Regions from separate parts of the Arthrobacter sp. SLBN-122 genome, predicted to be linked through region 2. Evidence: predicted binding sites of a transcription regulator. Region 2 holds the regulator's gene; the other holds the start of a gene.
The links. Region 2 encodes HrcA, which represses chaperone genes, less so after heat shock. Its sites were predicted from a motif close to TTNGCACTCGNNNNNNNCGAGTGCNAA; they were not measured.
Positions count from the first base shown of each region.

Region 1: the regulator HrcA is predicted to act here: its motif matches at 16,917-16,943, upstream of FBY36_RS04685 (Hsp20/alpha crystallin family protein).

Region 1 covers NZ_VFMS01000001.1:969,310-990,419, forward strand. Annotated here, with positions in the region: gene FBY36_RS04600 (zinc-dependent alcohol dehydrogenase) at 1-699, shown strand, start outside; gene FBY36_RS04605 (hypothetical protein) at 713-1,291, shown strand; gene FBY36_RS04610 (iron ABC transporter substrate-binding protein) at 1,473-2,531, shown strand; gene FBY36_RS04615 (ABC transporter permease) at 2,536-4,125, shown strand; gene FBY36_RS04620 (ABC transporter ATP-binding protein) at 4,122-5,279, shown strand; gene FBY36_RS04625 (hypothetical protein) at 5,395-5,625, shown strand; gene FBY36_RS04630 (GlsB/YeaQ/YmgE family stress response membrane protein) at 5,753-6,013, shown strand; gene nhaA (Na+/H+ antiporter NhaA) at 6,020-7,387, opposite strand; gene FBY36_RS04640 (PAS and ANTAR domain-containing protein) at 7,482-8,162, opposite strand; gene FBY36_RS04645 (heavy-metal-associated domain-containing protein) at 8,431-8,787, shown strand; gene FBY36_RS04650 (copper-translocating P-type ATPase) at 8,868-11,027, shown strand; gene FBY36_RS04655 (hypothetical protein) at 11,060-11,509, shown strand; gene FBY36_RS04660 (DUF305 domain-containing protein) at 11,564-12,214, shown strand; gene FBY36_RS04665 (arsenate reductase/protein-tyrosine-phosphatase family protein) at 12,356-13,051, shown strand; gene FBY36_RS04670 (LCP family protein) at 13,184-14,308, shown strand; gene FBY36_RS04675 (histidine phosphatase family protein) at 14,553-15,344, shown strand; gene FBY36_RS04680 (NAD(P)H-hydrate dehydratase) at 15,328-16,260, shown strand; gene FBY36_RS04685 (Hsp20/alpha crystallin family protein) at 16,425-16,847, opposite strand; gene FBY36_RS04690 (helix-turn-helix transcriptional regulator) at 17,043-17,741, shown strand; gene FBY36_RS04695 (VOC family protein) at 17,830-18,204, shown strand; gene FBY36_RS04705 (FAD-dependent monooxygenase) at 18,677-20,317, opposite strand; gene FBY36_RS04710 (hypothetical protein) at 20,330-20,758, opposite strand; gene FBY36_RS04715 (S9 family peptidase) at 21,042-21,110, shown strand, end outside.
Region 2 covers NZ_VFMS01000001.1:4,135,387-4,145,120, forward strand. Annotated here, with positions in the region: gene FBY36_RS18985 (PhoH family protein) at 1-817, opposite strand, end outside; gene FBY36_RS18990 (GerMN domain-containing protein) at 1,236-2,153, shown strand; gene FBY36_RS18995 (16S rRNA (uracil(1498)-N(3))-methyltransferase) at 2,140-2,919, opposite strand; gene dnaJ (molecular chaperone DnaJ) at 2,922-4,049, opposite strand; gene hrcA (heat-inducible transcriptional repressor HrcA) at 4,138-5,151, opposite strand; gene FBY36_RS19010 (DUF3097 domain-containing protein) at 5,325-6,173, shown strand; gene FBY36_RS19015 (DUF4870 domain-containing protein) at 6,326-6,736, shown strand; gene hemW (radical SAM family heme chaperone HemW) at 6,859-8,088, opposite strand; gene lepA (translation elongation factor 4) at 8,114-9,734, opposite strand, start outside.

The sequences.
Region 1 (21,110 bases), 3.2 Mb from region 2:
ATGGACGAAGAGGACGCGGTGCTGCTCACCGATGCCCTGCCCACCGGCTATTTCGGTGCCCAGCTGGGCGACATCGTGGAAGGCGACACGGTGGTGGTGTTCGGCGCCGGCCCCGTGGGCCTGTTCGCGGCCAAGTCAGCCTGGCTGATGGGCGCGGGCCGGGTCATCGTGGTGGACCACCTGGACTACCGGCTGGAGAAGGCCCGCAGCTTCGCGCACGCCGAAACGTTCAACTTTGCCGAGTACGACGACATCGTGGTGCACCTGAAGAAGCAGACCGACTACCTGGGTGCCGACGTCGTCATTGACGCGGTGGGGGCCGAGGCGGACGGGAACTTCCTGCAGCATGTGACCGCCACCAAGTTCAAGCTGCAGGGCGGCTCTCCGGTGGCGCTTAACTGGGCCATCGACTCGGTCCGCAAGGGCGGAACGGTGTCCGTGGTGGGTGCATACGGGCCCATCTTCAGTGCCGTGAAGTTCGGCGACGCGCTGAACAAGGGCCTGACGCTGCGCATGAACCAGTGCCCGGTGAAACGGCAGTGGCCGCGTCTGTTCGAGCACATCCGGAACGGCTACCTCAAACCCAACGAGCTGGTCACGCACCGGATCCCGCTGGAGCACATCGCCGAGGGCTACCACATGTTCTCGGCCAAGCTGGACAACATCATCAAGCCCCTGATCATCTCCGCCACGGCCTGAAAGGGAGTGCACCATGACTGAACCGGCAACGCCTTACCGGGCACGCAAGAACACCCCGCCGGAAAGCCGGGATGCCCTGCGCGCCCGCATTCCCGGTTGGGGCGTGGACCTGGACCCGAAGGACCGGCCGTCGTTCCCGCGCGAGCAGCCCGGCATAGAAACCGGTGCCCACTGGGACTTCCCTGACCGGCAGCCCGAAGCGCAGCCCCGGGAGCGGTCCATCGAGCACGCCATGCTGCCGCCCGTCTTCGGCACCTCGGCCCCGCTCAAGGGCGCCTCCGGTGCCATCCGCAGGTACGCCTACCGCCGGTACAGCGAAGGGCGGGCGGCGCACTGGCTGCTGTTGATCGGCGCGGACCGGGTGGATGCGTGGGAAAGCCACCTGAAGTCCCTGGCCACGCTGCGGCCGGACAATCCGGTCACCGAAACCGGCATCGGCAGCGAATTCTCCGGCAACGGATTCAAATCCAGGGCCGGGAAGCGGGTGGACGTGAACCACTCCTGGATGGATCCGGCCATTGTTGCGGGCCCGTGGGTACTGGCTGGACTCGGCGCTGTGGCCGTGGTGCGGGCCCTGCGCGGAAGCCGTTGAGGAGCGGGAGTAATTAGGTCACGCCATGTTTTCGTAATTGATGTGAACCTCGTCACTTAAAGCGCTTTCCGGCTTGGAGCTTAGGTTTGCCTACCCTACAGTTTCCTGACATAGGCACTGTTTTCCGGTGCCCCAGGACTTAGGTTCAAGCAGACTTTTTTCCCCACCGAAAGCAGCCTCAATGAAGATCCGTAACAGCGCGCTGGCCGGCATCGCACTCGCCGCCACCGCAGCTCTTGGCCTGACCGCCTGCGGCGGCGGCACCCCTGCCGGCGACAGCTCCTCCTCCGCCGCCTCCAACGGCGGCGGCTCGGACGGGATCACGGTCTACAACGCCCAGCACGAGAGCCTCACCAAGGAATGGGTGGATGCCTTCACGGCGGAAACCGGCATCAAGGTGACCATGCGCCAGGGCTCGGACACCGAGCTGTCCAACCAGATCATCCAGGAAGGCCAGGCATCCCCCGCGGACGTCTTCCTCACCGAGAACTCCCCCGCCATGACCCAGGTGGAGAACGCCGGCCTGTTCGCCGACGTCGACAAGGACACCCTGGCCCAGGTTCCGGCCGAGTTCGCGCCGTCCACCGGCAAGTGGACGGGAATCGCCGCCCGTTCCACCGTCCTGGTGTACAACAAGACCAAGCTCACCGAGGACCAGCTCCCCAAGTCCATGCTTGACCTGGCCAACCCCGAATGGAAGGGCAAGTGGGCTGCGTCCCCCACCGGCGCAGACTTCCAGGCCATCGTCTCCGCGCTGCTGGAACTGAAGGGCGAGGCCGCCACCGGGGAGTGGCTGAAGGGCATGAAGGAGAACTCCAAGGCCTACAAGGGCAACAGCACGGCCATGAAGGCCGTCAACGCCGGTGAAGTGGATGCGGCACTGATCTACCACTACTACTACTACGGCGACCAGGCCAAGACCGGCGAGAACTCCAGCAACGTCACCCCGTACTACTTCAAGAACCAGGACCCGGGCGCCTTCCTGTCCGTCTCCGGCGCCGGCGTGCTGAAGTCCTCCAAGAACGCGGCCGCAGCACAGCAGTTCCTGAAGTTCATCACGGGCAAGAAGGGCCAGGAAGTCCTCAAGAACGGAACGTCCTTCGAGTACGCCATCGGCTCCGAGGTTCCCGCCAATGACAAACTGGTTCCCATCAAGGACCTGCAGGCTCCCAAGGTTGACGCCGCCAAGCTCAACTCCGAAAAGGTCACCGATCTGATGACCCAGGCCGGACTCCTCTAATTCCGTGACCACCGATCTATCGGCTCCCGCCAGGCGGAGTACGACGACGGCGGGCAGGGGCAACAGCCCCCGCCCGCCTTTCGGCGTTTCCGCGGTGTCCGTCCTGGCGGTGCTGATCGCCCTCTTTTCCCTTGTCCCGCTGGGGTACGTGGCCTACATGACGGTGGCAACCGGGTGGGACACCGCCGTCGGCCTCATCCTGCGGCCCCGCGTGGGCGAACTGCTGCTGAACACCCTGCTCCTGATGGCCGCCACCATCCCGCTGTGCCTGCTGCTTGGCGTGGCGGGGGCGTGGCTGGTGGAACGGACCAAAGTCCGCGGCCACCGGGTCTGGGCCGTGCTGCTGGCCGCTCCGCTGGCCGTCCCGGCTTTCGTGAACAGCTACGCCTGGGTTACCGCCATCCCGTCACTTGGCGGCCTGGGCTCGGGCATCCTGATCTCCACCCTGTCCTATTTCCCGCTGGTGTACATCCCGGCGGCCGCCACCCTGAGCCGGCTGGACCCGGCCATTGAGCAGTCCGCGGCTGCCCTGGGGCTCGGCGCCTGGCGGACGTTCTTCCGCGTAGTCCTCCCCCAGCTCCGGATCGCCATGACCGGCGGGGCGCTGCTGGTGGGCCTGCACCTGTTGGCCGAATACGGTGCGTTCGCCATGATCCGGTTCGATACCTTCACCACCGCGATCATGACCCAGTACCAATCCACGTTCAACGGCGCAGCCGGAAACATGCTGGCCAGCGTCCTGGTGCTCTTCTGCCTGCTCCTGCTGCTGGCAGAGGTCCGTAGCCGCGGCACCGCCCGCTACGCCCGCATCGGCTCCGGGGTGCAGGGCAAGGCCCTGCGGCTCCCGCTCCACGCCTACCAGTGGCCCGCGCAGCTTTTCCTGCTGGCGCTGACCGCCCTGGCGTTCGGCCTCCCGCTGGTCTACGTCATCCGTTGGATCCTGGCGGGCGGGGCGGACATCTGGACTGCGTCCGAGTTCCTGCCGGCCCTCCTCACCACCTTCAGCTACGGGCTTGCCGGCGCCGCAGCCACCACGGTAGTGGCCTTCCCGATGGCCTACCTCGCCGTCCGGCACCCCGGCTGGTTCAGCAAGTCCCTGGAGCTGTCCAACTATGTCACCAGCTCCATGCCGGGCATCGTGGTGGCCCTGGCGTTCGTCACCGTCAGCATCCGCCTGGTACCCGGGGTGTACCAGACCGCGGGGCTGTTGGTGGCGGCGTATGTGCTCCTGTTCATCCCGCGGGCCCTGGTCAACCTCCGGGCGGGACTGGCACAGGCCCCCAAGGAACTCGACGAGGCCGCCCAGGCACTGGGCAAGCCGCCGCTGCTGGCCTTCATCCGCGTTACCCTGCGGCTCACAGCGCCGGCCGCCGCGGGCGGGGCAGCCCTGGTGTTCCTTGCCATCGCCAACGAACTCACCGCCACGTTGCTGCTGTCCCCCAACGGCACCAGGACCCTGGCCACCGAGTTTTGGAGCAAGAGCAGCGAAATCGACTATGCGGGTGCCGCGCCCTACGCCCTGCTGATGATCCTGCTCTCGGCCCCCATGACCTACCTCCTCTTCCAACAGTCCAAGAAAGTAGCCGGACAGTGACAGCACCATCAACCCGCAGGCTGCCCGAGCCGCGGGTGGCACCCTCCGTGGCCGCAACCACCAACAGCCACCTGCAGATCACGGACGTCACCAAGAACTTCGGGCCGCAGGCGGTCCTGAAGGGCGTCAACCTGTCCGTGGCCAAGGGCGGAACCACCGCCATCGTAGGCCCGTCCGGCTCCGGCAAGACCACCCTCCTGCGGCTGATCGCCGGGTTTGAACATCCGGACACCGGGAGCATCTCCCTGAACGGAACGCTCGTGGCCGGTGAGGGTGCGTGGCTTCCGGCACACAAACGGCAGATCGGCTACGTGGCCCAGGACGGTGCCCTGTTTCCGCACCTCACGGTGGGCCAGAACGTTGCCTTCGGGCTGGATGCCGCCAAGCTTGAGGGCGGGCGCCGCGCCGTGGCCGCCCGTGTGGCCGAGCTCCTGGAGATGGTGTCCTTGGACGCGTCCATGGCCAAGCGCCGTCCCCACCAGCTCTCCGGCGGCCAGCAGCAGCGGGTGGCCTTGGCCCGGGCGTTGGCACGCGAACCGGAGCTGATGCTCCTGGACGAGCCCTTCTCCGCACTGGACGCCGGACTCCGCGTTGCCACCCGCCGTGCAGTGGCCAAGGTCCTGGCCGAGGCCGGCGTCACCACCATCCTGGTCACGCACGACCAGGCCGAGGCCCTCTCCTTCGCCGATCAGGTGGCGGTCATGCGCGGCGGCAAGCTGGCCCAGATCGGCAACCCCTTCGTGGTGTACACCCGCCCCGCGGACCGGGCCACCGCCGAGTTCCTTGGCGACGCCGTCATCCTGGACGCCTGGCTGGAAGGGTCCCTGGCCACCTGCTCCCTGGGCGGAATCCCCGTGCGGAGGCCGCCGGCGCAGGGACGCGTGCAGTTGATGCTGCGGCCCGAACAGATCCGCATCGCCGAGGACGGCCCCATCCGCGGCGTAGTGGTGGACACCGACTACTTCGGTCCTGAAACCACAGTGCGGCTGAAGCTGAACGTCCCCCAGGAAGTGGCGGAACACACCGACCACCGGTACCCCGGCGGTGGCGAAGTGATCACCATCCGGCACTGGAACGCCTCGATCGCCCGGCCCGGCATGGAATTGTGCCTGCGGGTTGTGGGCGAAGCCGTCGCGTTCCCCATGGAGGACTGAGCTCCGGCCCTGCCCGCCACTGCCGACACAGAAAAAACACCGGGCGGAAACACTCCGGCAACCTCTTCACGGCAAGCTGTGCTTACGGGGATACAACAGCAGGAGGCAGCCCATTATGGAGGCACAAGGAGTACGCACCGCCCAACTCCGCATCGGCGATCAGATCGAGGCGTGGCACAGGGGAAGGCTCTTCCACCGGGGCCGGGTGACCGACGTCGTCCCCCACCTCGAACTCTTCTGGATCCTGGACGCCCGGACCGGCACGCGCAAGCTGCTGGACCCCGAGGCCCTGGAGATCCGCCACGTGGAACCGGCAACCGGGGTCAGCCCGGCCGCCATGGCCTGAGCACCATCGCCCGGCGGGGTGTGCGCAGGCCTGGTTCTGCGGCACGGGCTGGGACGGCCGGTGGCCCACCAGTAGTAAGCATGCTTACAATAGTGCGACTTCCAGCCACCACTTAGGAGCACAGACCATGATTGGATTCATCATTGCGGGCCTCGTTATCGGCGCGCTGGCCCGCCTCATCAAGCCGGGCAGGCAGAACCTGGGCCTGCTGGCCACGCTGCTGCTGGGCCTTGTTGGCTCCGTTATCGGCGGCGTGGTTGCCTCGCTGCTGGGAACGGGCAATATCTTCGAACTGAATTTCCTGGGCTTCATCGTGGCCGTCATCGCCTCGGTGCTCCTGGTCGGAACCGCGGAGGCGGTTGCCGGCCGCAGGTCCGTTCGCCGCTAGTTCGGCTCAGGCGCGTTCCTGGTAGACGTCCGGAACGCCGTCGTGGTCCGAGTCCACGTGCTCCAGCTCTTCGGCGGCCCGGTACTGCCGGTTCCGCGTCCGGAGCACGGCCGTGGCCAGCAGCGCGGCGATCAGTGAGGCGGCCAGGATGCCCACCTTCGCGTGGTCGTCATGCAGGCTGCCGTGGCCGAAGCTGAGCTCTGCCACCAGCAGGGAGACGGTAAACCCGATCCCTGCCAGCAGGGCAACGCCGAACACATCGATCCATTTGAAGGAGCTGTCCAGGCTGGCCCTGGTGGCTTTGGTCAGGATCCACGTGGTGCCCAAGATGCCGATCGGCTTGCCCAGGACCAGGCCCAGGATGATGCCCAGCGCCACCGGGTCCGACAGGGCCGAGCCCAGGCCTTCCCATCCGCCAACGGCCACGCCCGCGGAGAAGAACGCGAAGATGGGAACGGCCACGCCGGCGGAAATGGGGCGGAACCGGTGCTCGAAGATCTCGGCCAGCCCGGGACCGGCTTCGGGTCCGCCGGAGGCCTGCGACCGGATCACGGGAATGGCGAAGCCCAGGAGCACCCCGGCCACGGTGGCGTGGATGCCGGAGGCGTGCACCATTGCCCAGGTCACTGCGCCCAGGGGCAGCAGGATCAGCCAGGCGGCGGCTGCATGGCGGCCGAAGAAGCGCCGGTATTTCTGCGCCAGGAAAGTGTAGATGGCCAGCGGGATGAGTGCCAGGAGCAGCGGTGCGGCCTGGATGTCAGTGGAGTAGAAGAACGCGATGATGGTGATGGCAATCAGGTCATCCACCACGGCCAGCGTCAACAGGAAGATCCGCAGGGCGCTGGGCAGGTGGGAGCCGATGATGGCGAGCACCGCCACGGCAAAGGCAATGTCGGTTGCGGTGGGAATGGCCCAGCCGCGCAGCGTTTCCGGGCTGGCGAGATTGACGACGGCGTAGATCACCGCCGGGACCACCACGCCGCCCACGGCGGCGGCTACGGGCACGATGGACTTGCTGATCTGCCGCAGGTCACCAGCCACGAATTCGCGTTTGAGTTCCAGGCCCACCAGGAAGAAGAAGATGGCCAGCAGGCCGTCCGCGGCCCAGGCCCCCAGGCTCAGTTCCAGATGCCACGGCTCATAGCCCACCTTGAAATCACGGAGGGCAAAGTAGCTGTCCGACGCCGGGGAATTGGCCCAGATGAGGGCGATCACGGCAGCCGCCACCAGGAGGGCACCACCCACGGTCTCCTTGCGGAGGATCTCCGTAATGCGCAGTGCCTCGGCGTAGCTGCCGCGTGAAAAAACGGTGGAGCCGAAAAACTTGTTCCGGCTGGGCTTGGGCGGTGTTGGCGAAGGCGTGGTGGAGTTCATGGGGCGTCCTTAAATCCGGGTTCGGCAAATCCATGCCGACCAGACTTCCCGGCGCACCTGCGCTTATCTTACCGGGAACCAGCCTCACCCCGCCTTACCCGGCGCGCCGACCTCCGGTGCGGTCCGCCCGCCCGGTCAGCTGGATGGCCCGCACGGCCCGGTCCAGGTAAATCCGCGCCTCCGGGGAATTGGCCAGCTGCACCAGCTCCGCCGCCACCACCACCAGCTTGACGTTGCGGTGGCTGCTGGTGCTCACCAGCATCTGGAAGGCGTCGTCAGAGCCGAGCTTCAGCTGGCCCATCAGGATGCCCCTGGCCTGGTCGATCACAGTGCGGGTTGCGGTGGCGCCCTCCACTGCTTCCCGCGCCGTCTGCTCCGTTTCGCGCTGCAGCGTCCGGCTGAGGTCCACGGTGACGCCTTCGAACGCCGCCACCGATGCGTCCGGGCCAAGGATCGCCTCGCCGGACGTCAGCACGCGCCGGGTCCTGCCGCGGGCATCAACAATCCGGTGGTACATGCAGAAGAACCCGCCGGTGGTCGAAACCTGCGCCAGGATCTCTTCGCACCGCTCCCTGTCATCGGGATGCTTGTGGGCGAAGATCAGTTCCATGCTGGGGACAACCTCGCCGCGCTGGTAGCCATGCAGGCGGAACATTCCGTCCGACCAATGGAACGTGGGGCCTGCAGCCGCCATCTCCACCCTGAAGATGCCGGCATCGCTTTCGCTGTCCCCGAGTGCACTCGAATAGGTATAAAGGTCGCTGAGCTCCGTCACAGGTTAACCTCCCGCGCAACGGCCAGCCCCCAGCGGGCGGGCTCTCCTCACTAATCCAAGTATGGTCTTCCCGGGCAACGGAAGGTAGTGCGGTAGGTCCTATGGCAGTCTGGGGCGAAGTACGCTAGCACCCCTTGACTGGCATACCCCTAGGGGGTATATTGGCGGTGTTGTCAGTGACGTGGTATGTCCCGGCCGGTGCCTGCACCGGCCTTCACAGCCGTTCAACCCCAGCGCCCCTTGATTTCCTCAACGGATTGGAACTGACATGTTCAACGGAAACCGCCCCCAGCTCCCCCTCGCTTCCTCCGGCTGCAGCTGCTGCACCCCTGCCGGCGCCGCGGAGCAAGCCGGCACCCAGCCTGCGGGTGCTGCACATCAGCCCTCTTCCGCCGTCGGACGTTCCGACGCCGGCGCCTCCTTCCAGCGTGACTTCGCGGTGGAGGGCATGACCTGCGGGCACTGCGTCCGGTCAGTGGAAACGGCTGTGTCCGCGGTTGCCGGCGTGACCTCGGCGTCCGTTGACCTGGTCCCTGGCGGCCGGTCGCGGCTGACCGTGAAGGGTTCGGCATCCGATGCCGACGTCCGCGAGGCTGTGGCCGCCGCAGGCTACGTCCTGGCATAAGGCAGCCGCGCCCCGGCGCGGCTCCACAATTTCCGCCGGCCCGGGTATCACCGGGCAGCGATTGCCTCCAAGGAGGAACAATGCAAGACCATCACGACATGCATTACCAGGGCGGCCCGCACGACCATGACCAGCCACCCAGCGGGACCCTGACCGAGCCCCCTGCGCACGGGGCGGCACAAGCACCTGGCGCCGGACACATGGAGCACGCCGGACACGGCCAGCACGACGACGACCATACGGTCCACACCCACGGCCAGCACGCAGGACACAGCACGGCCATGTTCAAGAACCGGTTCTGGCTGACGCTGGTCCTCGCCATCCCAGTGGTCTACTTCAGCCCCATGATGGCCGATCTCCTGGGTTACATGCCGCCGGAATTCCCCGGCTCCGCCTGGATTCCGCCGGTCCTGGGCACCGTGATCTTCTTCTACGGCGGCCAGCCTTTCCTCAAGGGCGGCCTGCAGGAGCTGAAGGACCGCACCCCGGGCATGATGCTGCTGATCGGCATGGCCATTTCGGTGGCATTCGCCGCATCCTGGGTCACCAGCCTGGGAATCGGCGGCTTCGACCTGGATTTCTGGTGGGAGCTGGCGCTGCTGGTGGCCATCATGCTGCTGGGCCACTGGATCGAAATGCGCGCCCTCGGTTCGGCGCAGGGTGCGCTTGACGCCCTCGCCGCGCTGCTGCCGGACGAAGCCGAACTCATTACGGACAGCGGCACCGAAACGGTGCCCGTGTCCCACCTCAACCCCGGCGACCTGGTCCTGGTCCGTCCCGGCGCCCGCATGCCGGCGGACGGAACCGTGGTGGACGGCCAGGCCGAGTTCGACGAGTCCATGATTACCGGGGAATCCAAGACCGTGGCACGCGGGACAGGCGATCCCGTCGTGGCCGGAACGGTGGCCACGGACAGCAGTGTCCGGGTACGCGTCACGGCCGTGGGCGACCAGACCGCCCTGGCCGGAATCCAGCGGCTGGTGGAAGAGGCGCAGGCGTCGTCCTCACGCGCCCAGGCCCTGGCGGACCGCGCCGCCGCTTTCCTGTTCTACTTTGCCGCCGGCGCCGGTGTCCTGACCTTCATCGCCTGGACGCTGCTGGGAAGTGTTCCCGATGCCGTTACCCGCACGGTGACCGTACTGGTCATCGCCTGCCCGCACGCCCTGGGGCTGGCCATCCCCCTGGTCATCGCCATTTCCACGGAGCAGGCGGCCCGGGCCGGGGTGCTGATCAAGAACCGGATGGCGCTGGAGCGGATGCGCACCATCGATGTGGTCCTGTTCGACAAGACCGGCACCCTGACCACCGGCGAGCCGGAGCTGAAGGACGTTGCCGTGGCTGAGGGCGCCGAGCCTGACGCCGTGCTGGCCCTTGCCGCCGCCGTCGAGTCGGACAGCGAACACCCCGTGGCGCGGGCCATCGTCCGCGCCGCGAAGGCCCGGAACCTGACCCTGCCCTCAGCCACCGGCTTCACCTCCCTGACGGGCCGCGGCGTCCGCGCCAGCGTGGACGGCCGTACGGTGCACGTGGGCGGACCCGCGCTCCTGCGCGAGCTCGGCGTCGTCGAACCCGGCACGCTGGCCGCGAGCACCCGGGCCTGGATGGACCGCGGAGCCGCCGTGCTCCACGTTGTGGACGACGGCAAGGTCCTGGGGGCCGTGAGCATGGAGGACGCGGTGCGGCCTGAGTCGCGGCAGGCGGTGTCAGCGCTGCAGCGGCGCGGCGTCAAGGTGGCCATGGTCACCGGCGACGCCCACCAGGTGGCGCAGGCCGTGGCCGCGGACCTGGACATCGACGAGGTGTTCGCCGAGGTCCTCCCCGCGGACAAGGACAAGAAAGTGGCCGAGCTGCAGGCCCGCGGCCTGAAGGTGGCCATGGTGGGCGACGGCGTCAACGATTCTCCCGCGCTGGCCCGCGCCGAGGTGGGCATCGCGATTGGCGCCGGAACCGACGTAGCGGTGGAATCCGCCGGCGTGGTGCTGGCCGGGAACGATCCGCGGGCGGTGCTGTCCATGGTGGACCTGTCGCGGGCCAGCTACCGGAAGATGTGGCAGAACCTGGTGTGGGCCACCGGCTACAACATCCTGTCCGTGCCGCTGGCCGCAGGCGTCCTGGCCTTCGCCGGGGTGGTGCTGTCGCCCGCGGCCGGAGCGGTACTGATGTCCGTATCCACTATCGTGGTGGCCCTGAACGCCCAGCTGCTGCGGCGCCTGAAACTGAACCCCTCCGAGGTACGTTGAAGACTGCAGACCGACTGGAAGGAGGCGACGTCATGACCACCCGCACCATGGCGTCCCTCCTGCGCCGGGCGTGGCTGCTGGCGGCCACCCTGGCCGTCATCACCGGACTGTTGGGCATGCATGTGCTCACCGCCGGCCACGCCTCGCACGGCGCTGCCTCCCACGCGGCACCGGCCGGAACCACCGCCGTCGTCCATTCCACTGTTGGCGCCCATCCCTCCCATGCCGGCCACCCTGCCACCGCCGCTTCCACCGACGCGCCCGCCCTTGTACCGGCCACCTGCGGCGACTCCTGCCCGGGGGCCAGGGAGTCCGCGGCGCCCTGCGTCCCAACGGCCCCGGGCAGCCCCGTGACCGTTGTGCCGCCGCAGGCAACCCTTGCCGTCCTGCCGCTGCTGCCCGCGGCCGGCAACCCGGGCCCTGCCTACGCTTACCTGCCGCCCAGCCTTACACCCTGCGACCTGTCCATCAGCCGGACGTAAACCGGACTGCGCCAAACAACCCGGCCCAGTTCCATTACCTCCTGAAGGACAACCATGAACACCACTATCAAGACCCTGTCCATTGCCGCTGCCCTGGCCGTCTCCCTGGGCCTCGCCGGATGCGCCGCAGATTCCGGCTCCGGCAACAGCATGCCCATGGACCACGGCAGCTCCAACCCAATGGGCAGCTCCAACCCAATGGCCAGCACCATGCCAAGCGCCGGGATGATGCCCAGTGCCAGTGCCGACCATAACCAGGCGGACATCATGTTTGCGCAGATGATGATCCCGCACCACGCCCAGGCGGTGGAGATGAGCGGCATCATCCTGGCCAAACCCGGCATGCCCTCAGAGGTGACCGAACTGGCCACCAGGATCAAGGCGGCCCAGGCACAGGAGATCGAGCAGATGACCGGCTGGCTCAAGGGCTGGAACGTGCCCACCATGATGAGTGACCACTCCGGACACGGCATGACCGGCATGGTGGACGACGCCGGCATCGACAAGCTGAAGTCCGCCACCGGCACCGAGGCCGCCCGGCTGTTCCTCGAGCAGATGATCGGCCACCATGAGGGCGCCGTCGACATGGCACAGCAGGAAATCAGCGCCGGCAAATTCCCCGACGCCGTGAAGCTGGGCCACGACATCGTGGACGCGCAGCAGGCGGAAATCACGCAGATGAAGCAGCTGCTGACCACGCTCTAACCGGCACGCCCGCCGGCCGGAGCATCCACACGGCGCGGCGGCAGCACCCAACTCTGGAAGCCGCCGCCGCGCCGTCGCGTGTTAAGTTGAAAGGCACGGGTCCGAACGGATCCGTGACCAGCTGGGAAAAGAGAAATCTCCTTGGACACTTCCGCACCAGTACGAATCCTCACCGTCTGCACCGGCAACATCTGCCGCTCCCCCGTGGCCGAACGGCTGCTGCAGGCAGGACTCGACCAGGCGGTGCCGGGCGGTTTCCACGTGTCCAGTGCGGGCACCCGGGCACTGGTGGGCGAACCAATGCAGCCCATTTCCGCGGACATCGTGCGGACCTTCGGCGGCGACCCCGAAGGGTTCGCCGCCCGGCAGCTCACGTCCAGGATCCTGCGCGGGGTGGATCTGGTGCTCACCATGACATCCGGGCACCGCGGCGAGGTCCTGCAGCTGGACGCCTCCCTGCTCAAGCGGACGTTCACCATCCGGGAATTTGCCCGGATGCTGGATGTCCTGGCCCAGCGGACCGCCGCTGCCGACGGCGGCCAGCCCGCCGCCGTCGTACCTTCCCCGGCCGCCCTGCCCGCCAGCAACGGGTCCGACGACGACACCCGGCTGGCTGCCAACGCCGCCCTGTGGCGCGCCCTGCCGGCCCGGGCCGCAGGGGTGCGGCACCTTTCGCTCCCCGCCGACTCCGCGGACAACGACATCGTGGACCCTTACCGCCGCGCTCCCGAGGTGTACCGCGAGATGGAGGACCAGCTGGCCCCCGCGATCGTGTCCATCCTGCGCCACGCCCGCCTCAACGCCCCGGTTCCCGGAACCGTGCCACAGTCCCGGTAGCGGAACGGCGTTACCGCAGCCCGGCGTAGCCTCCGGGACGCCTTCCCAGGTGACAGTTTGGATAACCCTGTAGCCAACCAGGGCCTGCCCGACGCACACTGATCCCACCAAACACAATGAGGTGGAGGCGTCATGAGCATCCCAGGCGGTTCTGATCCATCCGGGCCCGGCAGCTCCGGGAACCCCGGTTCTCACCGACCCGCTTGGCTTGCGGCGTTGGGCCGCCGCCGCTGGATCGCCGCGCTGGTGGTGCTGGCACTCGTGGTGGCCGCCGGAGTGGCGGTCTTCAGCCTGAGCCGCGGAAGCAAGGAGGCGCAGCCCGCAGCCACCCAAACCCAGTCGCCCAGCGAAACCCCCACGCCCACGCCGACTCCCTCTGAAACACCCCCGCCGGCTCCCGCTCCCCCACCGCCGCCTGCCCCGATCCCTGATCTGCCTGCCGCTCCAATGAACATCCTGGTCATCGGCAGCGACATCCGGGACACTCCGGCACGCGACGCCGCCGCCCATACGGCCGCCACCGGCGAACCCCAGGACCAGCGCGCGGACACCCTGATGGTGGTCCACGTCCCGGCCGACCGCCGGAACCTTTACCTCATCTCCATCAACCGCGACACCTGGGTGGACATCCCCGGTTTCGGCGGCGCCAAGATCAACTCTGCCCTGCAGAACGGCGGGATCGACCTGCAGACCGCCACGGTGCAGCAGTTGCTGGGAATCACCATCGACCACACCCTGATGCTCGACTTCGGCGGGTTCAAGATCCTGGTGGATGGCCTGGGCGGCATCGACGTCAACGTGCCGATACCCTTCCAGGCCAGCATCGAGACCCAGCACGTCTTCCCCCAGGGCATGAACCACCTGGACGGACAAGCCGCCCTGGAATTTTCCCGCGAGCGCTATGCGTTCTCCGACGGCGACTTCCAGCGGGTCCGCGACCAGCAGATCATGCTCCGCGCCATCCTTGCCCGCCTCACAGCCGGCGGCGCCCTGAACGACGTCAACGCGGTGCGGTCGCTGGTCGACTTCGCCTCCTGCTGCCTCACGGTGGACAGGGGATTTGATCCCGTCCAGGCAGCGATCCTGGCCTACAGCCTGCGCAACCTGGATGTGAACGCGATTGGCGGCATGACGCTTCCGACGGCGGGCTCCGGCTTCATCGCCGGGCAGTCCGTGCTGTTTCCCGATTACGGCGGCATTGCGGCTGTGGGCGCGGCACTCCGGGAAGGCCGGATCGGCGATTTCGCGGCGCCGTAAACGCGGCGACCATGCCGGGGCCGGTTTCAATGGCGACGCGCAAATGCGCTTTCGCCGCGCACATTCCTTTGCGCGGCCCGTATTTCGAGAGCGGCAGGGAAGGTGCGCGTCACAGACAAATGTGCGCGTCGAAGGGGCCCACGCACCTCTGCGCCGCCGCTGTTGTCCGTTATTTACCGCTGACCTTGGGTACGCCGCTGGTAGTGTTCCTGCATTCGGCAGAGCGAGCGGACGGGGTGATTTTTTGACCGGCGATTCTTCGAACGACGACGGGCTGACGGAGGCCGTCCAGGCGGCGGGGGCGGTGGAGCTGCTGCTGATCCGGCATGGTGAGAGCGAAGGCAACGTTGCGGCCACCGAGGCGCGGGAGGCCGGCGTGGAGGTCATCGAGGTTCCCGCCCGCGACGCGGACGTGGACCTGTCCGGAACAGGCAGGGACCAGGCCCAGGCGCTGGGTACTGCATTGGGCCGAACCGCCAGGCAGTTCCGTCCGGATGCGGTGGTCTCCTCCCCCTACGCGCGGGCCCGCCAGACGGCCGAGATTGCTGTTGAAACAGCTGGCTGGCCGCTGCAGGTACGGACGGATGAGCGGCTGCGGGACCGCGAACTTGGCATCCTGGACCGGCTCACGCGGCTGGGTGTGGAGAACCGCTACCCCGAGGAATCCGAGCGCCGGAACTGGCTGGGCAAGTTGTACTACCGGCCGCCGGGCGGCGAATCCTGGGCGGACGTGGCGCTGCGGCTGCGGTCGGTCCTGGCCGAGTTGAACAACCTGGACACGGGCCACCGGGTGATGCTGGTGTGCCACGATGCCGTGATCATGCTGTTCCGTTATGTGCTGGAGGGACTCAGCGAGCAGGAACTGCTGGACCTCGCAGCCACTGAGGCCATCCTCAATGCCTCAATAACCCGGTACGTCCGCCCCTCCGGCGTAGGGCCCTGGACCTTGGAGAGCTTCAACGTGGCGAACCACCTGGCGGAGCAGGGCGTCGCGGTCACCGAGCACGCGGGAGACACCAGTGTCCGGCCGCGGTGAGCCGTCCAGCGCCGCACTGGTGACGCCGTCACTCCTGCGCGGCTGGCCGCTGCCGGCGCCGGGCGAAGACAAATATTCGCGCGGCTCCGTGCTGGTGGTCGGCGGAGCCCGGGCCACGCCGGGGGCGGCCCTCCTGGCGGGTACTTCCGCCCTGCGTGCCGGGGCGGGAAAACTCACGCTCGCTGTTGCTGAGTCGGTGGCCGCGCAGCTGGGGGTGGCCCTGCCTGAATGCGGTTCCATCGGGCTCCCGGAAACTGCCGGCGGCTCGGTCAAGGCGGAGCTGGACCGTATCTCCCCGTACCTGGACCGGACGGACACCCTCCTGGTGGGACCCGGCCTCGATGACCCCGACCTTGCCGGCGAACTGTTGCAGGCATTGCTGGCGCGCGAGTCGGGCGGTGCTGATGCGAAAGGTGACGCTGACGGTAAAGGAGGCGCCGCCGTCGTACTCGATGCCTATGCGCTGGGCGCGCTGGTGCCGCTGGAGGACCAACTGGACCCCTGGCGCGGCCGGCTCATCCTCACCCCGAACCCCAAGGAAGCGGGGATCCTGCTGGGGCGGGACGTGGAGCACCTTGAGAAAGACCTTGCCGAAATCTCCGCCAGGTTCGGCGCCGTGGTCAGCTGCCAGGGACTGATAACCCAGCCGCCCGGGTTGAATCCGGGTGAGCCGGAACTGTGGAAAATCACCACGGGGTACGGCGGGCTGGGCACCTCCGGCAGCGGGGACGTGCTGGCTGGAGCCATCGCCGGGCTCCGGGCCCGGGGCACCAGCAGCGCCCAGGCCGCCTGCTGGGGTACCCACCTGCATGCAGCGGCGGCGGACCGGCTGGCCAGCCGGCTGGGGCCGCTGGGATTCCTGGCCCGCGAACTTGCCGACGAACTGCCGGCCCTGATGCTGGAACTCGGCACCTGACCGCAGACATGTGGATGGCCCCCGGCTGAAACCGGGGGCCATCGTGTCGGGAAGGTGAAGCCCAAGCTGCCGGTGCGCTGTCTGGCGCTGTGGCGTGCACAGAATGGCGAATCGCCCCAAAAAGGCAGTCAACGGATACGGCCGCCTCCCGATCCTGGAAAGGTCTATGCAGCGATTTCCTGCTTTGCCCCCTTCGTCTCAATCTCAATCTTGCGCGGCTTGGCCTTCTCCGCCACCGGGATCCGCAGCGTCAGGACACCGGCATCGTAGCTGGCCTTCACATGCTCGGTATCCAGGGTGTCGCCAAGGATCAGCTGGCGGCTGAACACCCCGCGCGGCCGCTCAGCCGCAATCAGCTCGGTGTCCTTGCCCGCCGGTTCCGGGCGCTCGGCCCGCACCGTCAGGACATTCCGTTCCACATCCAGGTCCACCGAGTCCGCCGTGACACCCGGCAAATCGAAGGCCACCACGAATTCCTGGTCCTCGCGCCATGCATCCATTGGCATCGCCGCCGGTCGTGCAGCCGTACCGAGGACCTGCTGGGCCAGCCTGTCCAGCTCGCGGAACGGATCGGTACGCATCAACATGGCTTCCCTCCTCGTAAGAGATATTGCAACAGTCACATCAGCCGATCTGTATTGGCTGATACAGATTTTTTAGCACTTGAGCGAAAGGTCTTCAAGGGGTTCACCCGTGGATTTTTGGAGGTTTTTTTGCGCCTGCAACTGTGATTGTCAGCGATGAGTGACAGCGTTCTCGTGGCGCCTAAGTAGGATCGAGCCATGAATCGCACCGACCGGCTCTACGCAATCGTCGAGGACCTCCGCGCCGCAGCGCCCCGGCCCAGAAGCGCCCGGCAGCTCGCCGGACGGTTCGAGGTCAGCTCCCGCACGATCGAGCGGGACCTCTCGGCCTTGCAGCAGGCCGGCGTCCCGATCTGGGCCGAACCCGGCCGGACCGGCGGGTATGTCATCGACCCGTCACACACGCTGGCACCACTTGGCTTCACGGTGGACGAAGCCTTCGCCGCGACGATCGCGCTGGGCATGCTTGCCTCGAGCCCGTTCGGTGGGCCAGCCGCTAGCGCCTTGCGCAAGGTCGCCGCCGTCATGGACCGAGGCCGCCTCAACCAGACGATCGAACTCGCAACCCGCGTGCATCTTCTCGAGGACGCGGCCACCGCCGCCGTTCCGCACGGATTCGCCGAAGCGCTCCGCTCGGGGACCGTGCTCCACATGCGGTACGGCGACCGCAATGGCGCCCAGACAGTCCGCGAGATCGAGCCGCTCGGATACGTCGAACGCAACGGGAACTGGTACCTCATCGCCTGGTGCCGAACCCGTGAAGGTGTCCGCGCCTTCCGAAGCGACCGGATCGTCACCATTGTGCCGACGGGCGAACGTCCGCCGCCCCGCGAGTATCACGCCAAGGACCTAAACATCCCCTATGGCGATCTCAGGCCCGCGTACGACGCAGACTAAATCTGCCGCAAAACACCGACAGGACGCTGTCGCCCGTGCACCGCACCATGGTCTGGTCGGGTCGAGCGATCCGACGGAAAGGACACCCATGAACTTCGCCTCGATCCGCATCATCACCGAGGACGTCGACCGGCTCGTACGCTTCTACGAACTCGTGACCGGAACGACCGCGACGCGGCCGGCTCCCGTTTTCGCCGAGTTCCGCACCGCTTCCAGCGTGCTCGCGATCGGCAGCCCGGCAACCGTTGCCATGCTGGGTCAGCAGGCCCCGCAGCCGGCGGCCAACAGGTCAGTCATCATCGAGTTCCTCGTGGACAACGTTGACCAGGAGTTCGCACGACTCCGTGACCGGCTCGAGGACATTGTGCTCGAGCCCACGACCATGCCCTGGGGAAACAGGTCCGTACTGTTCCATGATCCGGACGGAAACCTCGTCAACCTGTTCGCGCCACCGGGCAGTTGAGCGCGCCGATGCCTGTCAGTCCGGTGAGTCGCACCGCGGCCGGGACATACGGAAGAGGCCTCCCGCGCAGCTACGCGGAAGGCCCCTTTTGAAGTCCTGCCTATTCCGTCAGTCCCTGGTGGGGTCCGGACGCAAGGGTGCCGGGCCCGGATCCGGAACGGGCAGCGGCCCCGGCGGCTGCGGGGTGGGAAACGGATTCGGAGACGGGGGTCCCGGAGGTTGCGGCTGGGTGGGATCCGGCCGGGTGGGCTCGGGACCGGGTTCGGGCGGAAACGGCTCGGGTTCGTGCACTGGCGGGATGGTCATAAAATTCCCCTCTCACGCTGGGCGGATGTGCCTTGAACTGAACAGACTACGCCTGGAGCCCTCCGGCAACTACCCTCCCCGTCCCCGTTGCTCCATCACTTATGGTCCCTAAACTGCCCGCTTGGGAGCCATAAGTGATGGAGCATCGCGACGGCGGGACGGCCGTTCAGTTCCCCACTGCGCCCACCAGCCGGAGCCAACCACGCAGCTGGGCCGGGTCCGGCTCCCCGCACCGGAAGCCGACGTACCCGTCAGGGCGGACCGCGACAACGCCGCGGCCGGGGTGGCTGTCGAGGCGGTGGAGGTGCAGCAGGGAACCCCTTCCGGCAACCACGCGCAGGGTGGCGTCGTCATCCAAGGCGCCCGGGCCGGCGTCGCGCTCCAGCAACAGATGGATGCCGGGCACCGCGGTCAGTTCGTGAAGCCGGACGGCCCGCCCGTGGACCGTAACGGCCGCATCCGGCAGCCGGTCACCGGGGCTCGGCCACCCGTCCGCGCGGGGCGTTCCGTCCCGGGAAATGGCACTGGTCCGGTAGCGCACGAAGGGCTGGGCCAACAGCCGGATTCCCTGGGAGGTGAGCCACTGCCGGCGGAGCAGCAGCGGCAGGACCGGAGCGAACGCGGGCAGGAGGCTGCGGGCCAGCCGGGCCACCGGATGCGGCGAGGCTTCGCCGAAGAAGATGACATGCGTCAGCGCCAGCACCTGCCGGGCGGCAAGCCGCCGCTCCTGCCCGTAGGTTTCCAGCAGCTCCGGCAGCGGCCTTCCCGCCGTCGAGGCGAAGCCGAGCTTCCAGCCCAGATTGAGGCCGTCCAGGATGCCGTTGTTCATGCCCTGCCCGCCCGCCGGGGAATGGGCATGGGCGGCGTCGCCGGCAAGGAAGAGGGGATTGCTTTCGAACGTACTGGCCAGGCGGTGTTGCAGCGGGACCTGGGCCGACCAGCGCACGTCCCGCACGGCAGCGCCCAGCCCCGACTCCCGGAGCAGACGGGCCACTTCCTCCGGTGGAACGGGCGGACCCAGCTGGCCGTAGCGCGCTATGGGTTGCGGCAGCGCTGGCCGGGTGGCGAGCATGCGCCAGGTGGCCCCCTCACCCAGCGCAAAGAGGAAAGCCAGCCCCGCGCTTCCCACGGCCACGTGCAGCAGCCCGGGATCCAGGCGGCCGTCCAGTTCCACATCCGCCAGGACCGCTTCCACCCGGTACGGGCCGCCGCGCCACTGCGCTCCCGTGAAACTGCGGACCGTGCTGGACTGCCCGTCACAGCCGGCCAGGAACCGGGAGCTGTGGTGCCCGGAATGGTCGCGTGCATCATTGCCGCCAGCCCCGTGCAACTGCGCATGGACCATTCCAGCACCGGACGGCAAGCCTTCCGCCAGGCTGCGCTCACGTCCCAGGCCGCGGAACTCCACGCCCCAGTCCACCGGGACGCCCCGGGCTTGCAGCGCCTGCCAGAGCACGTCCTCGACGTCGGCCTGCCGGACCAGCGTCAGGTGCGGAAAGGCGGTGTCCGGGAGGTCCGCATGGCCCATCCGGGCTTCAATGACGCGGCGGCCCAGGTGGATGCGTGCTTCGGGCGTGGTGTCGGCACGGTTCAGCAACTCATCGGTCACGCCCAGCGGGCGGAGCCCCTCCAGTGCCCGGGCATGCAGCATCATGGCCCGGGAAGGCCGGGCCGGGTGTTCGCGCCGGTCCACCACCCTGACCGTGGCCCCATGTGCGTGGGCCTGGAGTGCTGTGGTGAGCCCGGCAGGACCGGCGCCCACCACTAAAACATCAGTGTCCGCCGTCGTGCCTTGCCTGCCAGGCATTCCCGCCCGGCCTCATCCCTGGCCCAGCAGCCGCCACCAAGCGTGATCGGGGTGGGCGGGCGACTCGATCAGGGCGGGGTTGGCGAGCAACTCATCGCGGCGCAGCCCGGGCAGGACCTTGTAGCTGATGGACCCGGGAACGCTGACCAGTTCCAGGACCCGCCAGAGTGCCGCGGCGTATTTGCGGGCGGGCGCGGCGCCGTCCCACTCGTACAGGCCGCGGTAGGCGCCGAAGGTGTCGTGGGCGCACCAGAGCTTGGAGACAAACCCCGGGAACCCGACGAAGAGCGGGGTGTTCAGCAGGCTTTCCGCCTCGAAAAAGCGGTGCGCCCGGCCACGGACCAGGCGGAGCGTGAAGGCCACCACCAGGACGCAGGGCTCCCCGGGTTGGCTGTCGACGGTGGTCTCCCGGTAGACCCCGCGAGGTGCTTCCGTCGGCAAAACGCAGCACCCGGCCCACGTTGCCCTTCGGGAGATGCACCTGCCTGCGGGCCAGCATGAGGCAGGACGTTCCCACGCTGCGGGCCACGGCCGGCCAGGCTTTGGCCCGGGGCGCCGGTCCGGTTTCGAGGTCCATGGCTTCTCCTATTCCTTGCACCGCCCTCCCAGCGTGGCGGGAACCGCGGGCAGGGTCCCAGAGTCTTTCGCCCCTTTCCGGCCGCCCCTTCTCCCCCGGTAGCGAACGGCCTGCCGACTTGTCCGGGGTGGTCTATATATTGAATCCATGACCTCCACCTCCCTACAGGATTCCACCGGCACTGCTATCCCGGCGCCCCCGGTTGCCAAGAAGATT
Region 2 (9,734 bases):
ACATCTTCATTTGTTCCGGCGTGGTGTTCTGCGCCTCGTCGAGGATGATGAAGGCGTCGTTAAGGGTCCGGCCGCGCATGTAGGCCAGGGGCGCCACTTCGATGGTGCCGGCTGCCATCAGGCGCGGGATGGACTCGGGGTCCATCATGTCGTGCAGGGCGTCGTACAGCGGCCGGAGGTAGGGATCGATCTTGTCGCTCAGCGTGCCGGGGAGGAAGCCAAGCCGCTCCCCCGCTTCCACGGCGGGTCGGGTAAGGATGATCCGGCTGACCTCTTTTTGCTGCAGCGCCTGGACCGCTTTGGCCATGGCCAGGTAGGTCTTGCCGGTGCCGGCGGGGCCGATGCCGAAGATCACCGTGTTGGCGTCAATGGCGTCAACGTAGTTCTTCTGGTTCAGCGTCTTGGGCCGGATGGTCCTGCCGCGGCTGGAGAGAATGTCATGGGTGAGCACGTCCACAGGATTCTGCAGCGACTGGGTGCGCAGGAGGGACACCAGCTGCTGCAGCACCGCAGGCGTGATGACTGTGCCGCGGGCCACCAGGCCGCGGACTTCCTGGAGGAGCCGCATGATGCGGGGCACATCGCCTGAAGGGCCGCTGATGGACAGTTCGTTGCCGCGGGCATGGAAGTTGACGTCCGGGAACTGCTCTTCGATAAACCTCAGGGCCTCATCATGGCTGCCAAGTGATTGAACCATCTGGTCGGAGTTCTCAAAGAGGACCACTTCCGTCCGGGTGCCGGGCAGGGAGTGCGGGAATTCCCCCGGACCGCCGTCGCCCGTGTTGAGCCGGCGCTTACCATTTGCTGATTCAGTCATGGTGCTGGCCCGCAGGCCTGTGGTCCCCTCGAAGATCGACATCACTTGTTTGCTTTGGCTGATGCCGGCGCCCGTTGCCCGGTGCTCCTTGCCCCAGCGATCCCTCCATCTTACGCCAGCACCGGACCAGGCCGGATATCCGGCCGCAGTGGAACCTCGAACATGGAACATGGGCAAGGAGCCTCACGGGGGCTCTGGGGCGGCCTTAGGTATCAACTTCATATCGGCCTCATATCGTTCCCGTTGCAGTTGCGGTGGAGAAGGCAAAGAGCGCCGGAGCGGCAGCGCCATTGTGTAATGCTGGAAATCCAGCATCTGCTGGAACACCAGGCCGCCAGGGGGATCGGCCCGCCACCCAGGAAAGGACAAGGGCAGGACAGTGCCGGAAACCTCTGCGCCCGAAAGGGCTGGACGACCCATGGGCCGCCTGCGCCCCGCCGTCCTGGCAGGAGTCCTGGTTCTGGTTCCGGTCCTGGCGGCATGCACGGCCGAGGGCGGTCCCACCCCCACCGGCACCATCGCCTCGGTTCCGGCCACGGGCGGCACCATGCCAAATACGCTTTCCACCAGCGCCCCGCTGGAAACCACGCAGTCCTCCAACAAGGCCCCGGTCTACTGGATCGGCCGCAGCGGCGGGAACATCTTCCTTTACCGCGAATTCCGCGATGTCCCGGAGCAGGAGAACCCTGTCACCCGCGCCCTCCGGGCCATGATGTCGGAGAAGCCGCTGGACCCTGACTTCTTCACGCCCTGGCAGAACCCGGACAAACTGGCCACCTCGATTTCCGGCAAGGACGTCATCACGGTGGATGTTTCAGCCGACGCTTTCAACAGCAATCTCGACGCGGACATGGCTGCCCGCGCCATCCAGCAACTGATCTACACGGCAACCGCCGCGGCCGCCAGTTCCGGCCTGATCGACACGGGCCAGCAGATCCGGGTCCGGATACTTGTGGACGGCCACACCGACTACGTGGCGTTTGGCAGCGTCCAGCTGGGCGCGCTGATGACCCGCGCCGCCGGCCTGGTGGCCCCGGTCTGGATCATTGACCCGCAGGAGAGCGCCGAGGTTGCGGGGGGCAGCGTCAAGATCACTGGCCGCAGCACGTCCCCGGGGGCCAAGCTCCGCTGGCAGATCCTGCAGTCACCGGATGGAGGCAGCAAGGCACCTTTCCTCACCGGAGAAACCACGGCGGGGGCGGAACAGGGGCAGGCCGGGGTCTTCACGCTGGCCCTGAACCTTCCGCCCGGCGACTACGTGCTGCGGGTGGCCCAGGCCGGTTCCGGCGGGGAACCGGACCGGAACGAGGACACCAGGTCCTTTAGGGTCCGGTAGCCGTCCAGCGGCCAAGGACGTCACTGGCAAGCACGACGGCGGCGGGCCCGGCGGTGGAGGACCGCAGGACATGGTGCCCCAAGAGGGCGGTCACGGCGCCTTTATCGCAGAGTTTGGTTACTTCGCGCGGGCTGATGCCGCCCTCCGGGCCGACGACCAGCAGAATTTCACGGGGTCCCGCGCCAGCAGTCGACTGCCATCCCTCAAGGACCGTGCGCAGCGGCCGTACGGCGTCTTCGTGCAGGATGACGGCAAGGTCCGCCGCTTCCACGGCAGCTGAAAGCCCTGCAGTGTCGACGGCAGGCCGCACCTCGGGAATCCGGGCACGTCTGGCCTGTTTGGCGGCCGCGGATACGGTGGACTCCCATTTGGCGTGCGCCCGGGCGGCACGGTCACCCTTCCAGCGGACGATGGAACGTTCGGACTGCCAGGGTACGACCGCGTCGATGCCCAGTTCGGTGGCCGTCTCGATGGCAAGTTCGTCGCGGTCGCCCTTGGCCAGGGCCTGTACCAGCACCAGCCGGATGTCCGGCCTGTCTTCCACGGTAAGGGTCCCGCACTCCACCTCGAGACCGGAGGGGGCGGCAGAGACGACTTTCCCGGTCATCCGGGTGCCGGCCCCGTCGACAATGTCCACCGCTTCGCCCGGGGACAGCCGTTTGACGGTGACGGCATGGCGCGCCTCCGTCCCCTCGAGGACGAAGAGTTGACCGGCAGCCATGCCGTCCAGCGAACCGGCGGCTGTGAAGAAGACGGGGTTGCTCACCGCTACAGGTTACCGAGCCGGTCCCGGAGCTTGGCGAACATGCCGCCGCTGGCGGCAAGCTTGCCCTCGGTGATCTGTTCGCCACGGACCTTGGCCAGCTGGCGCAGCAGGTCCTCCTGTGCGGGGTCGAGCCTGCCCGGAGTGTCCACCTGGAGGTGGACCTTCAGGTCGCCGCGGCCGTATCCCCTGAGGTGTGTGACACCGAGGCCGCGCAGGGTGATGATTTCCCCCGACTGGGTTCCTGGCTTGACGTCGATCTCCTGGGTGCCGTCAAAGGTTTCCAGGCTGACGTCCGTGCCCAGGGCAGCCGCCGTCATGGGGATGTGCAGAGTGGCGTGCAGGTCGTCGCCTTCCCGCACGTAGGTGGCATCGTTGTTGACGCGGATCTCCACGTAGAGGTCACCGGCCGGACCGCCCGCGGGGCCGGCTTCGCCCTGTCCGGAGAGCTGGATCCGGGTTCCAGTGGCCACGCCGGCGGGAACCTTGATGGTCAGTGAGCGGCGGCTGCGGATACGGCCCTGGCCGCTGCACTCGTTGCAGGGGTCCTTGATGACCGTGCCGAAACCTTCACAGGTGCCGCAGGGGGCGGCCGTCATGACCTGGCCGAGGATGGAGCGGACGGCCCGCTGGACCTGGCCGCTGCCGCCGCAGATGTCGCAGCGTTCAGGATGGGTGCCGGGGCGGCAGCAGGACCCGTCGCAGGTGGGGCAGACCACGGCGGTGTCCACTTCGAGTTTCTTGTTGACGCCGAACACGGCGTCCCGGAGGTCGATCCGAACGCTGATGAGGGCGTCCTGGCCGCGCCGGACACGCGAGGCCGGACCGGACGTGCCGCCGGCGCCGAAGAAGGTGTCGAAGATGTCCTGGAACGCGAACCCCTGGCCCGCATAGCCTGCTCCGCCGAAGCCGTTGTCGGTGCCGTTCTCGTTGCCCGTGGTGTCATAGATCCGGCGCTTCTGGGGATCCGAAAGCACCTCGTAGGCGTGGGTTACGGCCTTGAACCGCTCTGACGCGTCTGCGCCGGGGTTTACGTCAGGGTGAAGGGTGCGGGCCAGCTTGCGGTAGGCCTTTTTGATTTCTTCGCCCGTAGCTTCGGGTGAGACTCCAAGGACGTCATAGTGGCTGCTCAAAATACGTATCTCTTCCTTGTTGTACTGCAATTCAATTCGGCGGCCCGGCTCTTGCTTCCCGGCCGGAGCAGGCTCCGGCGGCTAAGAGTCAGGGCCCCAAAATCCTGGAAAGGTAGCGCGCCACTGCCCTGACGGCGGCCATGGTGGTGGGATAGTCCATCCGGGTGGGCCCCAGGATCCCTACTTTCGCGGCACTGTCCGGACCGTAACCGGTGGCAACGACGGAGGCTTCGGCAAGGCCGTCGTACGGGTTCTCCCTTCCGATGCTGACAGCGACGCCGCGGTGGTCCTGGGCCATTTCGCTCAACAACCGCAGCATCACCACCTGCTCCTCAAGCGCCTCGAGCACAGGGCCGATACTGAGGGGGAAGTCCACGTTGGATCTGGCAAGGTTGGCGGTGCCTGCCATGACCATCCGCTCTTCCCGGCTGTTTTGTGCCAGGCCCTCCAGCCCGAGCGCCAGTGCGTGTGCCGCCTGCCGCTGCTGGTGCGGGGCTGCGGCCACGACGGCGGGCAGCGCCTGGGCCAGTTGGCTCAGCGGTGTTCCCCCCAGCGCACCAAGGAACCGGGTACGCAGTTCAGCCAGCGCGTCGTCGCCGAGGTCCTGCCCGACGTCGATCACCCGCTGCTCCACCTTGCCGCTGTTGGCAATCAGGACCACAAGGACCTTGCGGGGGGCGAGCAGGACGAATTCGATATGGCGGACAAGTGCCCTGCTCAGGTGCGGATACTGCACCACGGCAACCTGGTTGGTCAGCTGGGACAGCAGCCGGACCGTACGCTCCAGCACGTCGTCGAGATCGTCCGCGCCTTCGAGCAGGGACTGGATGGCGCGGCGTTCAGCGGCGGAGAGCGGCTTGACAGCGGAGATCTGGTCGACGAAAAGCCGGTAGCCCTTGTCGGTGGGAATCCGGCCGGCGCTGGTATGCGGGGCGGTGATCAGCCCCTCATCCTCCAGGGCAGCCATGTCGTTGCGGATGGTGGCGCTGGAAACACCAAGATGATGCCGCTCCACCAGGGCCTTTGACCCAACCGGCTCGCGGGAGTGGACGTAGTCCTCCACGATGGCCCGCAGTACTTCCAGCTTGCGTGGCTCGCTCACTCTCCACCTCCATCCCATGGTTCGGGGCGCATGCCCCTCCCGATGCAACCCACTGTTAGCACTCGACATGCCCAAGTGCTAACAGTCTATTATGCCTCGGCCCGTTGTTAGCATTGGTACCGCTCCGGGCGAAATTCCGGGGCTGAGGACCTAGCGCTAGGCGGATCGAATCCATGGATTACCAGAACTGGGGCCCACGGGGCATATCGGCTCCCGCGCGGACGGAACTGCCCGAGGTTCCCGTGGAGCGCGGAATGGTGCTCGAGGAAGTGCAGTCCGGCTGGGTGGGTGCCGTGACCCGTGTGGAGAAATCCGGCGGGATGCATGTGGTGGCGCTGGAGGACAGGCGGGGAAAGTCCCGTTCCTTCCGTCTTGGGTTCGGTTTCCTCCTTGAAGGCCAGCCCATCCGGCTGATGCCGCCGGCGCCGCGGACCGCGGCGGGTCCGGCAGCGGGCAGGACGGCGTCGGGATCGGTACGGGTGGCCGGACAGCGGGCCCAGGTAGCCAAAGCCAGCCGGATCTGGGTGGAAGGCAAGCACGACGCCGAACTGGTCGAAAAAGTCTGGGGAGACGACCTCCGGGTGGAAGGCATCGTCGTCGAGCCCCTGCACGGCATTGACGACCTCGCCGCAGCCGTGGCGGACTTCAGCCCCGGGCCCGGCCGGCGGCTCGGCGTCCTGGTGGACCACCTGGTTCCCGATTCCAAGGAGTCCCGCATCGCGGAAGCCGTCATGGCCTCCCCGGGTGCCGCCGGGAACGTCCTGATTGTTGGACACCCGTACGTGGACGTATGGCAGGCGATCCGGCCCGCTGTCCTTGGGATCGACAAATGGCCTGCCGTCCCCCGCGGGCAGGACTGGAAAACCGGGATCCTGAAGGCGTTCGGCTGGCCCCACGCGACCAAGGAAGATATCGGCCTTGGGTGGCAGAAACTGCTGGGCGCCGTGCGCACGTATGCAGACCTCGAAGCATCCCTGCTGGGCAGGGTTGAAGAAGTGATCGATTTCCTGACCGTGCCCTGAAGGGCGGCGGGCCGCCCGCGACCCAGTATTCTTGGTAGTGCGGTTCCTTATTTGAGGCACTGCAGCATTTTTCCGGCACTGCACGCGTTTTCACGCTCTGCATGCGCCGGAATCCGTACCCAGCACCACTTGCACCTTCGAAGGAACAGACTGTGGCAGAAAACGCACGTGATCACAGGGATGGCCAGGGCCGTTCCGAGTACCATGGCGTCCCCGCCAATGCCCTGCCGCTTACGGCCAGCGAAGACCGCCAGTGGGCAACACTCGCGCACTTCGGCGGGATCCTGGGCTGCATCCCCGCGCTGCTGATCTATTTGATCTTCCGGGACCGCGGCCCGTTCACCGCCCAGGAGTCCAAGGAAGCGCTGAACTTCAGCCTGCCGCCCACCATTGCCGCCGTGCTGGCCAACATCCTGGTGTTCATCCCTTACGTCGGGAACATTTTCGCGGTCATTGCCACACTGATCTGGGTGGCGCTCACGTGCTTCTCCGTCGCCGCCGGGATCCACGTCAACCGGGGCCAGCCGCACCGCTACCAGTACAACCTGCGCTGGATCAAGTAATCCCCACCGGCTCCCAGCCCTCGCAAGCTCGGGCCCTCGCCGCAGTGGGCCCACCCAGCGGCATCCTAGCCTCGCTTCGCTTCGGCCAGGGAACCCTGCCGGCGTGGGCCCGGCCCTTGGGGTCAGTCCGGCAGGACCCGGCGGACTACTGCGTCTGCCAGCAGCCTGCCCTTCAAGGTCAGGACCAGTCGGCCGCGGAACGCAGCGGCAGGATCCACGAGGCCGTCGGCGATAAGCCCGGCCACCTCGTGCCGTCCACCGGCGCTAAGCGTAGAGAGGTCAAGGCCGGACTGCAGGCGCGCTTCCAGCATGACCCGCTCCAGGTTCCTGGTTTCCGCGTCCAGGGTTTCCCGGCCGGCGGCGGGCGAGAGCCCCTGGGACAGCCTGTTCGCATAGGCCGACGGGTGCTTGACGTTCCACCAGCGGACCCCGCCCACGTGCGAGTGCGCGCCGGGCCCGATTCCCCACCAGTCGTCACCCCGCCAGTAGGCCAGGTTGTGGCGGCAGGCCTGTTCCGGAGTCCGGGCCCAGTTGCTGACCTCGTACCAACCAAGTCCGGCCTCGGTGATCAGCTGGTCGGCGAGCTCGTACTTATCGGCGTGGTCGTCGTCGTCAATTCCGGGAACCTCGCCCCGGCGCATCTGCGCGGCCAGCTTGGTGCCCTCCTCGACGATCAGCGCGTACGCGCTGATGTGGTCCGGCCCGTAGGAGAGCGCGGTCTCCAGGGAGTGGCGCCAGTCGGCCAGCGACTCCCCCGGCGTCCCGTAGATCAGGTCCAGGCTGACAGCCAGTCCTGCCTCGCGCGCCCACTGCACCACCTGCGGCACCCGGCTCGGGGTGTGGGTGCGGTCCAGGACCTTCAGGACATGTGGAACTGCGGACTGCATGCCGAAGGAGACCCTAGTGAAGCCGGCTTCCTTCAGGACGGCAAGGGATTCGGGTGTGACGGAATCCGGATTCGCCTCCGTGGTGACCTCGGCGCCGTCCTCAATGCCCCACTGGTCGATGGCAGCCCGAAGGATCATGGCCAAATCGTCCGCGGGCAGCAGCGTGGGTGTGCCGCCGCCAAAAAAGACGGTGCCCAGCTTCCGGGCAGGAACGCCCGACGCCGAGAGGACCTTCGCTGCCATCGCCACCTCTGCCGCTGCCGTGCCGGCATACGCATCCTGGGAGGCCCCGCCGCCGAGTTCCGTGGCGGTGTAGGTGTTGAAGTCGCAGTAGCCGCAGCGCACAGCGCAAAACGGGATGTGGACGTACAAGCCGAACGCCCGGTCCGCCGCACCCTCCGCTGCCTGGGGAGGCAGCAGACCGTCCGACGGCGCCGGGTCACCGAGGGGAAGAACGCTGGGCATCAGCGGGCCCCCCGCTGCGCGGTGATCACTTCTTCTTGGCCTTGTCCTTTGATTCGTCGGTGGTCAGGGCGGCGATGAACGCCTCCTGCGGCACCTCCACCGTCCCCACCATCTTCATGCGCTTCTTGCCTTCTTTTTGCTTCTCCAGCAGCTTGCGCTTACGCGAGATGTCACCGCCGTAGCATTTCGCCAACACATCCTTGCGGATGGCACGGATGCTTTCGCGGGCGATGATCCTGGAGCCGATGGCTGCCTGGATGGGCACCTCGAACTGCTGCCGCGGGATGAGTTCACGGAGCTTGCCGGTCATCATCACGCCGTAGGCGTACGCCTTGTCCCGGTGGGTGATGGCGCTGAAGGCATCCACCTGTTCGCCCTGGAGCATGATGTCGACCTTCACCAGATCGGCAACCTGCTCGCCGTCGGCTTTCCAGTCCAGGGAGCCGTAGCCCCGGGTCTTCGACTTCAGGATGTCGAAGAAGTCGAACACAATCTCAGCCAGCGGCAGGCGGTAACGGATTTCCACCCGGTCCTCCGAGAGGTAGTCCATGCCGCCCAGGACGCCGCGGCGGGCCTGGCAGAGTTCCATGATGGCACCGACGAATTCGCTGGGCGCCAGGATGGTGGCGGACACCATGGGCTCGCGGACCTCGGCAATCTTACCGGAGGGGTACTCGCTGGGGTTGGTCACCCGGACTACCTTCTTGTCCTCAAGGGTTACCTCGTACTCCACGTTCGGCGCCGTGGAGATGAGGTCGAGGTTGTATTCGCGCTCCAGGCGTTCGCGGGTGATCTCAAGGTGCAGGAGGCCCAGGAAGCCCACGCGGAAGCCGAAGCCGAGCGCAGCGGAGGTCTCCGGTTCGTACACCAGCGCGGCATCGTTGAGCATGAGCTTTTCGAGGGCGTCACGGAGCACAGGGTAATCGGCCCCGTCCAGCGGGTACAGGCCGGAGAACACCATCGGCTTGGCATCGGCGTAACCGGGGAGCGACTGGGCTGCCGGCTTGGCCAGGTTGGTGACGGTGTCGCCCACCTTGGACTGCCGGACGTCCTTCACGCCGGTGATGAGGTAGCCCACTTCACCGACGCCCAGGCCCTTGGAGGGTGTGGGTTCCGGCGAGCTCACGCCGATTTCCAGCAACTCGTGGGAGGCCCTGGTGGACATCATCTGGATGCGCTCGCGGGGGTGGAGCATGCCGTCCATGACGCGGACATAGGTCACCACGCCGCGGTAGGTGTCGTAGACCGAGTCGAAGATCATGGCACGAGCCGGCGCATCGGGGTCGCCCTTCGGCGCAGGCAGGTCGCGGACAATCTTGTCCAGGAGGGCTTCCACACCGACGCCGGTCTTACCGGAGACGCGCAGGACGTCCTCCGGATCCCCGCCGATCAGGCTTGCCAGCTCGGCTGCGTACTTTTCGGGCTGCGCCGCAGGCAGGTCGATCTTGTTCAGCACCGGGATGATGGTGAGGTTGTTTTCCATGGCCAGGTACAGGTTTGCGAGCGTTTGGGCCTCGATGCCCTGCGCTGCGTCCACCAGCAGGATTGCGCCCTCGCAGGCCGCCAGGGACCTGGACACCTCGTAGGTGAAGTCCACGTGGCCGGGAGTGTCGATCATGTTCAGCGCATAGCTGACGCCGTCCACC